2 regions of the Micromonospora sp. NPDC005174 genome follow, and region 1 is predicted to be linked to the other one. Evidence: riboswitches for the same ligand, from Rfam matches in the RefSeq annotation. Region 1 holds a riboswitch; the other holds the start of a gene.
What was found. Region 1 has a riboswitch for cyclic di-AMP ahead of ABZU91_RS12380 (C39 family peptidase). Riboswitches for the same ligand answer to the same signal wherever they lie in the genome.

Region 1 (4,513 bases):
GCTCGGCGTCGCCCTGCTGGGGCTGCTGGCGGTGGTGGCGGTCGCCGCCGCGCTGACCCTGCCGGCCGCCGTGGCGCTCGCCGCGAGCCTGCTGGTGGCCGCCGGCGCCGGGGCCGTCGCGTTGGACCTGGCCCGACGACGCTTCCGGCCGACCGCCGGCGGTGGGCAGGTGGCCCGCGCGCTGCGTCGGCACGAGCCGGAGTTCCTGCTCTACTTCTCCGCGCCACCCGGTTCGGAATACCAGGTCACCATGTGGCTGCCGTACCTCGAACGGATCGGCCGGCCCTTCCTGGTGTTGGTCCGCGAGCCGGAGTTCCTCGCGCCGCTCGCTGCGGCCACCGACGCGCCGGTGGTCTACTGCCCCACCCTGCGGGCGATGGACGAGGCGCTGGTGCCGAGCCTGCGGGCGGCCTTCTACGTCAACCACGGGGCGAAGAACAGCCACTGCATCCGGTTCACCCAGCTCACCCATGTGCAGCTGCACCACGGCGACAGCGACAAGGCGCCCAGCGCCAACCCGGTGTCGGGGATCTTCGACCGGATCTTCGTGGCCGGTCCGGCGGCGATCGACAGGTACGCCCGGGCCGGGGTGCAGATCCCGGCGGAGAAGTTCGTGGTGGTGGGCCGTCCCCAGGTGGAGTCGATCGAGGTACGCCAGGAGCCGACACGAGGGCTCGCCCACCCGACGGTGCTCTACACCCCGACCTGGACCGGGCACCACGCCGACGCCGACTACTGCTCGCTGCCGGTGGCCGAGGCGCTGCTGCGGAGGCTGGTGGAGCGCGGCGCGACGGTGATCCTGCGGGCGCACCCGTACACCGCGCAGAACCCGACGTCGGCCCGGCACCTGAGCCGGCTCACCGAGCTGCTGGCCGCCGACCGGGCGCGCAGCGGGCGGCAGCACGTCACCGGGGCGGCGGCCCGGGAGCTGAGCCTGACCGAGTGCGTCAACCGCTCGGACGCGCTGATCTCCGACGTCTCCGGGGTGATCTCGGACTACCTCTACTCCGGCAAGCCGTACGCGGTCACCGACATGGGCGACGAGGGTGACCGGTTCACCGAGCGCTTTCCACTGGCCGGGTCGGGCTACGTGCTGCGGCGCGACATGTCCAACGTGGACGTCGTACTCACGGCCCTGCTGGACACCGACCCGCTGGCCGACGCACGCTGGGTCACCCGCCGCCGCTACCTGGGCGACTTCCCGGCCGAGTCGTACGCCGAGGGTTTCCTGACCGCGGCCCGCCGGGAGCTGACGTCGGCGCGGGAACTGCCCGCGCCCGCACCCGCCTAGCGGTACGGCTCCAGCAGCTCCAGCACCGCCGCCGGGTCCTCCAGATGGGCGTTGTGCCCGAGGCCGGGCAGCGTGACGACCGGTACCCCATACTCCTTGAGCTGCGCGTCGGTGACCATCGGGTCGTGCTCCCCGCGCGCCAGCACCACCGGCACGTCGGTGGCGGCCAACAGCCCGGCCAGGTCGGGCTCGCCGACGGCGAACGCGCTCGTGTCCATCGCGAGCCGCCAGCGGCCGTCGACCTGACGCAGGCCGGCGTCCACCATCGGGTGGTCCGGTGCGACGAGGCCGGCGAGACCGGCGACCCGCAGGTAGCGGCGGGCGGCCTCGGTGCGGGTGGCGTACCAGCCCACCGGACGGGCTGCCAGCTCCGCCGCACGGGTCAGCTCCGTGGGTGACCAGACCGCCTTGATGCCCAGCCCCACCACCGCGTCCACCGGCAGTCCGGCGGCGCGGGCCGCCAGCGCCACGCCGACCACACCACCGAGCGAGTGCCCGAGGACGACGAGGCGGTCGTCGGGGGTCAGGCCCTGCGCGACCCGCTGGGCGAAACCCTCGAAGGAGTACGACGGCAGTGGCGCCGACCAGCCGTGGCCGGCGAGGTCGGGTGCCGACCACCGCCCGGGCCAGTGCTGTTCCAGAAGTGGTGCCCAGGGCAGCCACACGTCACCTGTCGCCCCCATGCCGTGCAGCAGCAACAGGATCGGCTCACGGCCGGCTTGACCACCCGGTTCTTCCGCCACGGCCGCAGTCTCCCACGGTTCGCCGCCCGGTACGAGAGCCGTTCAGCGGCGGTCGCCGCCCGGCAACGAAGACGCCGCGGGCGCCGGCCCCTCGTGGGGACGCGGCGCCCGCGGCGTCGTGGGGTGTCCGCCTGGATCAGGCGGAGTAGCCCCGGCTGGTGATCCAGTTGGCCAGGTCGATCGTGGTGACCCAGTACGCCGGGTCGGCCGGGTTCGCCGAGTCGGCGATCCGCACGGTCCGGCCGTTGTCCTTGTAGCCCACGACGGCGATGTAGTGCCCGCCGCCGTAGGAGTGCCAACCGCCGTCGGTGTCGGTGGCGTCGCCGACGACGTTGGCCACCACGCCCCGGCCGTCGGTGATGGCCTTGACGACGTCGGCCGCAAGGCGGTCGATCTGGGCCGGGCTGGGCGCGCCCTCGAACATGCGGGTGCGGTACGGGGAGCCCTTCACCTCGGCGTTGAGCACCCGGGTGGTGTCCTCAGCCGAGTTGGTGCCCATCTCGGTGGTGCCCAGCTCGGCACCCAGCTCCTCCTGCGTACGGTCGATGCCGCTGGCGCTCAGGGCGTTGCGGGTGGCCGCCGGGCCGCAGTTGTAGTACGTGTTCTGCGCCTCGTAGTCGTAGTCGAGCACCTTGGTCGCGGGCGGCTTCGGCGGCGTCGGCTTACGGGTGAGGTCCGGGTTGCTCGTGGCCTTCGCGGCGGGCGACGCGGCACTGGTGGCCGGGGCGGCGGTGCTCGGCGCGGTGCTCGGCGACGGGGCCGCGGACCGGACCTCGCCACGGGAGGCGACGGTGTCACTGCGCATCTCGGCGACCGTGGTCGGCGTGTGCTGGCCGGCCGGGGCGTCGGCGGCGCCGGCGACCAGGGCGCCGGTGGTGGTGGCGATCGCGAGGGCCGCGGCGGAGGCGGCGACGATCTGGTACGGGCGCTCGGTCGCGAGACGACGGAGCTGGCGCTTCAGGGTGTGCTTCACGAGGTCCTCCACGGTTCGGGGGGTGAGCGGCACACCGGGGCTCGGCCGGTATCCGGGCAGGCGCCAGCGCGCGGGCCGTGGCCCGCGGATGGTGGACCGCTCAGGGGAACACCCGGCACGGCCGGGCGGGAAAGGCGGTGACCCTGGGGGTCAGCTCACCGTCACGAGGCGGATGAGCGGGGACACCGCGACGCCGTGGAGGCGGGGGAACAACTGTGGGGTCGAGGGGTGCTGCACGAGGATGGAACTCCTTCCGTCACCGCCTACCGGGTTAGCTGACGGATTCGGGCGGGAAGATCGCCCTACCGCGGGCCGTGGCTCGCGGATTCACCCCGGACTTACTGTGGGTCCCCGGTTCGTTGATCACGATTGAGCGGGTCGGCGCGGCGTCGCCTCCTGCGATCGGTTACCGCACCGGACGGGACGACAGTACTGGCCGGTGGGCACTCTGCCAAGCCGCGCCCACCTGCGTAAACATCGATTAGCCCCGCAATTTCTGCGCGTCTTGCCGCTGACGTGACTCGATGGGACAACCGGTTCCGCCGGGACCTGTGGGCGACAACCGGACAGGCCGCCGACAACGCCGCCGCAATGCCAGGAACAATGGCCCCCGATGATGCCGGTCGCCCGATTCCGCCGCCGGTGGCGCGCCTCACATAACGGATCGGGCTCAACCCGCCCGAGCCGGACGCCAGCGCGCCACGACTGCCGTACGGGACGCCCGCGTCGCCGTACGCCGTGACCGTGCCGGGCCCGGCCGCGACCGCACCGCCGCCGCGTACGCCTCCTCGGCGAGGGTGCGCGCCGACTCGGCGGCCACCTCCGCGTCCCGCCAGGCCGACCGCTCCCGCTGCACGGCCCCCCGGTGCTCCGCCAGCCTCGCGTCACGGATCGCCCGGACGAGCAGCACCTCCTGCTCCACCGGGTGTCGGCGGGGGTCCCAGCCACGCCGGTGCCCGAACACGTCACCGAGCTGCGCCATGGTCAGCTCCCCGCGCCAGTACGCCGCCATCGCGGCTCGGTGCAGATAGCGCTCCCGGGCCGCGTACTCGCCGGGGGTGTGCGGGGTCCGGGGAGTCGGCAACGCCCCTGCGGTGGCGACCCGGCGGGCCGCGGTGTCCGCCTCGTCGTACGCCGTCCACGCCTGCTGCGCCTCGTCCTGAGCGACCAGCCAGTCAGCGCGACGGCGTCGGGCGGTCCGCGCCGCTCGGGCGGCGGCGACGGCCACCTCCTCGGCGTACCGGCGCAGGTCGGCGATCTCCGCGGCGGCCAGCTCGCGGGCGGTGGGGGTCGGCGGCGTCGGGTCGGCCGCCGGCGAGTCCCGCTCCGGGCGGGCCACCAGTACGGCGAGGACCGTCAGCGCCAGCAGGAACAGGGCCGACCAGATGGCGGCGGCCTGGGGCACCTCGGTCAGGAACTGGTAGAAGACGACGGTTTCCATGGTCGGCTCCTCGGCATGAGCACGTCAGCGATGGGATGCCGCACGGCGAGGGTGCGGGCGGTGTG
Region 2 (4,513 bases), on a different contig from region 1:
AGGACAGCACGGAGAGCACGTTGAGGACCGTGCCGCCGCCGTTGCCGGCGATGACGGGGGCGAAGGACCGGATCATCGACAGGCTGCCGAGGTAGTGGGTCTCCAGCTCCAGCCGGATCAGGTCCAGGTCGCCGTCGAGGAGGTCCGCCCGGCTGTCGATGCCGGCGTTGTTGACCAGGAGGTTCACGTCACCGGCCAGCTCGGCGGCGGCGGCCACCGACGCGGGGTCGGTGATGTCCAACCGGACCGGCGTCACGCCGGGCAGGTCGACGCTGTCGGGGTTGCGGGCGCCGGCGTAGACGGTCGCGCCCCGGGAGACGAGTTCGGCGGCCAGGTGCCGGCCGAAGCCCCGGTTGGCGCCGGTGACGAGGGCGGTGCTTCCAGCGATCTTCATGGGGTTGCTCCAGGTTCGTGGCGGGGCTTGTCGCACCGAACGCTATCCGGCTGGCTTCTGTTGAGCAAAGTCAGCTAGGTCACGCGCCGGGCGCACGGGAATCGGGAATACGACCCGGAGGCGCACACGTGTACGCCGGTGACGGCTCGTATCCTTTGCGCGAACCTCCGCACGAGCCGAGAAGGGGAGACGGTGTGAGCAACCAGGCCGAGACGTTGGAGTTCCAGGCCGAGGCGCGTCAGCTCCTGCAGCTGGTCGTCCACTCGATCTACTCGAACAAGGACGTCTTCCTGCGGGAACTCATCTCGAACGCGTCCGACGCCCTGGACAAGCTGCGGCTGGCGACGCTCGTCGACAAGGATCTCGTCGCCGACACCGACGACCTGCACGTCGCCATCGAGGTCGACCGGGACGCCCGCACGCTGACCGTCCGGGACAACGGCATCGGGATGAACCGCGACGAGGTGGTCCGGCTGATCGGCACCATCGCCAAGTCCGGCACCGCCGAGCTGCTGCGCCAGCTGCGCGAGTCCGCCGACGCCCGCGCCTCGCAGGAGCTGATCGGGCAGTTCGGCGTCGGCTTCTACGCCGCGTTCATGGTCGCCGACCGGGTCACCCTGCTGACCCGCAAGGCCGGCGAGACCGGCGGCACCCGCTGGGAGTCCGCCGGCGAGGGCACCTACTCCGTCGAGGCCGTCGACGACGCGCCGCAGGGCACCTCGGTGACCCTGCACCTCAAGCCGGTCGACACCGAGGACAACCTGCACGACTACACCGCCGAGTGGACGGTCCGCGAGATCGTCAAGCGCTACTCCGACTTCATCGCGTGGCCGATCCGGATGACCGTCGAGCGTCCGGGCGCCGAGGGCGAGGCGGCCACCAGCGAGGTGCAGACCCTCAACTCGATGAAGGCGCTCTGGGCGCGCTCCCGCGACGAGGTCGACGCCGCCGAGTACAACGAGTTCTACAAGCACGTCAGCCACGACTGGGCGGACCCGCTCGAGGTCGTGCACATGAAGGGCGAGGGCACCTTCGAGTACGAGGCGCTGCTGTTCCTGCCCAGCCACGCCCCACTGGACATGTTCTCCCCGCAGGGCCGCCGCGGCGTCCAGCTCTACGTCAAGCGCGTGTTCATCATGGACGACTGCGAGGCGCTGGTCCCGACATACCTGCGCTTCGTCAAGGGTGTCGTCGACGCGCACGACCTGTCGCTGAACATCTCCCGCGAGATCCTCCAGCAGGACCGGCAGATCCAGATCGTCCGCCGCCGCCTGGTCCGCAAGGTGCTCGCCACGGTCAAGGACCTGAAGGCCAACCACCCCGAGCGCTACCGCACCTTCTGGACCGAGTTCGGCGCGGTGGTCAAGGAGGGGTTGATCGACGACACCGACAACCGCGACACCCTGCTGGAGATCCTGTCGGTCGCCTCCACCCACGACGCGGCGGAGCCCACCGACCTGGCCGGCTACGTCTCGCGGATGAAGGACGGCCAGACCGACATCTGGTACGCCACCGGCGAGTCCCGGGCCACCATCGAGAACTCCCCGCACCTGGAGGCGTTCCGGGCCAAGGGTCACGAGGTGCTGCTGCTCACCGACCCGGTCGACGAGGTGTGGATCGAGCGGGTCGGCGAGTACGACGGCCGGCCGCTGCGCTCGATCGCCAAGGGCCAGGTCGACCTCGACACCGACGAGGAGAAGCAGCAGGCCGAGGCCGAGCGCGAGCAGCAGCGGCAGGAGTTCGGCGCGCTGGTGCTGTGGCTCGGCACGACCCTCGCCGACAGTGTCCGGGAGGTCCGGCTGTCGTCGCGGCTGACCACCTCGCCGGCCTGCGTGGTGGGCGACGCGCACGACCTCACGCCGACGCTGGAGAAGATGTACCGGGCGATGGGGCACGAGGTCCCCACGACCAAGCGGATCCTGGAGATCAATCCTGGTCACCCGCTGGTCGCCGGGCTGCGCAAGGCCCACGAGCAGGGCGACTCCTCGGAGGCGCTGACCGAGACCGCCGAGCTGCTGTACGGCCTGGCGGTCCTCGCCGAGGGCGGTGAGCTGGCCGATCCGGCACGCTTCACCCGTACGCTCGCGGACCGGCTGGCGCGCACTCTCTGATCACCCCCGGCCGGCGGACCCGATCCGGGGGTCCGCCGGCCGGTTGGCAGGTGGACGTCGACCCTGATCGGAAACGGTCCATCATGGTCGGTGCACAGGTGGACGTCGTCCGCAACCGCTGGCCGGAGCGCCCCGCGTAGGCCGGTGAACAACTTCACAAGCGGTGGGCGACCGTCACCGACCGTGCCTACCGTCGGTCGGGTCCACCACCGTGGACGCCGCGACCGGCAACGCCAAATCCTGCCCCCGGTCGTCGGAAACAGAACCCGGGCAGGAGCGGGGGACCCAACGTTCCTCGGTGCATGTCACCTCGGGGTGAAGCCGCCACCGTGCGGCCGGGCTCCTCGGCCCGAACCCGACAGCTCACCTCGCCGGCGTGGAGGAACGAACCATGACGTCTGCGTACACACCCCGTCATCGACGGGTCACCACCCGCCGCGTCGCCGTCGGCACCCTGGCCGTCGGCGCGGTCACCGGCGCCGTCGCCCTCTTCGGCCCGGCGGCTCCGGCCCAGGCCGGCGTCAACTGGGACGCGGTCGCCCAGTGCGAGTCCGGCGGCAACTGGAAGATCAACACCGGTAACGGCTACTACGGCGGGTTGCAGTTCTCCCAGGGCACCTGGGCCGGCTACGGCGGCACGAAGTACGCCGCCCGCGCCGACCTGGCCAGCCGCGGGGAGCAGATCGCGATCGCCGAGAAGGTGCTCGACGGGCAGGGCATCGGCGCGTGGCCGACCTGCGGCCGCAAGGGCGGCTCGTCGGGCGGCTCCGCCACGACGTCGACCAAGTCCACCGCGAAGCCCTCGACGAAGTCGTCCACCGGCTCGTCGAAGTCCACCGCCGGCAAGGAGCGGTCGTCGCGGGGCGACCAGCCGGCGACCCGTAATCACGAGCGGACCGCCCCGGCGGCCAGCGGCGACACGTACGTGGTCAAGCCGGGCGACACCCTGTCGGAGATCGCCGAGCGGCACCGCCAGGCCGGCGGTTGGCAGGCCCTGTACGAGCGCAACCGGCAGCTGGTCGGCGCCGACCCGGGGCTGATCCTCCCGGGCCAGCGACTCGCTCTCTGACGCTCGACAGACGAACGCTCGGCCGGGTCACCGGCCGAGCGTTCGTTCGTCTGCTGGTCTCCGCGCGGTACGCGTCACGCCGCCGAGGCGGCCTTCCTCGGCTCGCGGCGCGCTGCCGCCTCGCCGTTCCAGCCCCAGCGCGGTGCCGGCGCGGTCGCCCAGCCGGTGCCGGCGGCGTCACCGTCGACGGTCATCTCGGCCGAGTCGGGGGTGCTGCGGGCCAGCCGCACCGACTGCTCGGCGCTCGTGCGGGCCGCGCACGGCCAGGCCTGGCCGGCGCACTGGAGATTGCGGCAGTGCCCCTCGTCGTCGGGCTCGTGGGCCTCGAGCACGTCGACCGCGAGCTGCCAGAGCAGCGGGTCGGTCACGTCGTGCGGGCGTTCGGCGCGGCGGCTCGATCGGTTGCTGGTGTCGTCGGACATGTGCCCCCCTCGTCAGGCTGTACCCCACAAGGGTCACCCGTCGGCTGCCGGCTAAACCGCCGACCTGCTGTGATGTGTCTCCTGTCGCAACTGGGCGCGTGGACACCGCACGCAGATCGGTCAATCCGGCAGCAGCGGCATCTCGACACCCGGCTCCCGGCCGAGCAGGACCGCACGGGTGAGCGCCGTCGAGCCGAACCGGTCGCGGACCGCGTCGACCGCTGCGTCCAACTCCGCGCCCGGGTCGCGGTGGAACGGCAACTCCGGCTGGACCGGACTGTCGTCCAGGTTGCCCACCGACACACCGATCAGCGTGACACCACGACCGTCGATCTCGAACCGGGCCGCCCGCAGCAACGCGCGCGCCGCGGCGAGCAGCGGCGTCGTGTCCGCGGTCGCCTTGCCGATGGTGTGCGAGCGGGTCGCCCGGCTGTAGTCGCCGAAGCGCAACCGCAGCACCACGGTGCGACCGGACCGCCCGGCCGCGCGCATCCGGCGGGTGACCCGGTCGACCAGA

Region 2: linked by a shared signal. The riboswitch ahead of ABZU91_RS02365 (transglycosylase family protein) and the one ahead of ABZU91_RS12380 (C39 family peptidase) in region 1 are both predicted to bind cyclic di-AMP.

The regions. Positions count from the first base shown of each region.
Region 1 is NZ_JBEXIJ010000008.1:166,253-170,765, forward strand. Features, by position in the region: gene ABZU91_RS12370 (CDP-glycerol glycerophosphotransferase family protein) at 1-1,291, shown strand, start outside; gene ABZU91_RS12375 (alpha/beta fold hydrolase) at 1,288-2,034, opposite strand; gene ABZU91_RS12380 (C39 family peptidase) at 2,171-3,019, opposite strand; cyclic di-AMP (ydaO/yuaA leader) riboswitch at 3,253-3,393, opposite strand; gene ABZU91_RS12385 (hypothetical protein) at 3,678-4,448, opposite strand.
Region 2 is NZ_JBEXIJ010000002.1:56,279-60,791, forward strand. Features, by position in the region: gene ABZU91_RS02355 (SDR family oxidoreductase) at 1-394, opposite strand, end outside; gene htpG (molecular chaperone HtpG) at 589-2,505, shown strand; cyclic di-AMP (ydaO/yuaA leader) riboswitch at 2,727-2,897, shown strand; gene ABZU91_RS02365 (transglycosylase family protein) at 2,897-3,574, shown strand; gene ABZU91_RS02370 (hypothetical protein) at 3,649-3,996, opposite strand; gene dinB (DNA polymerase IV) at 4,117-4,513, opposite strand, start outside.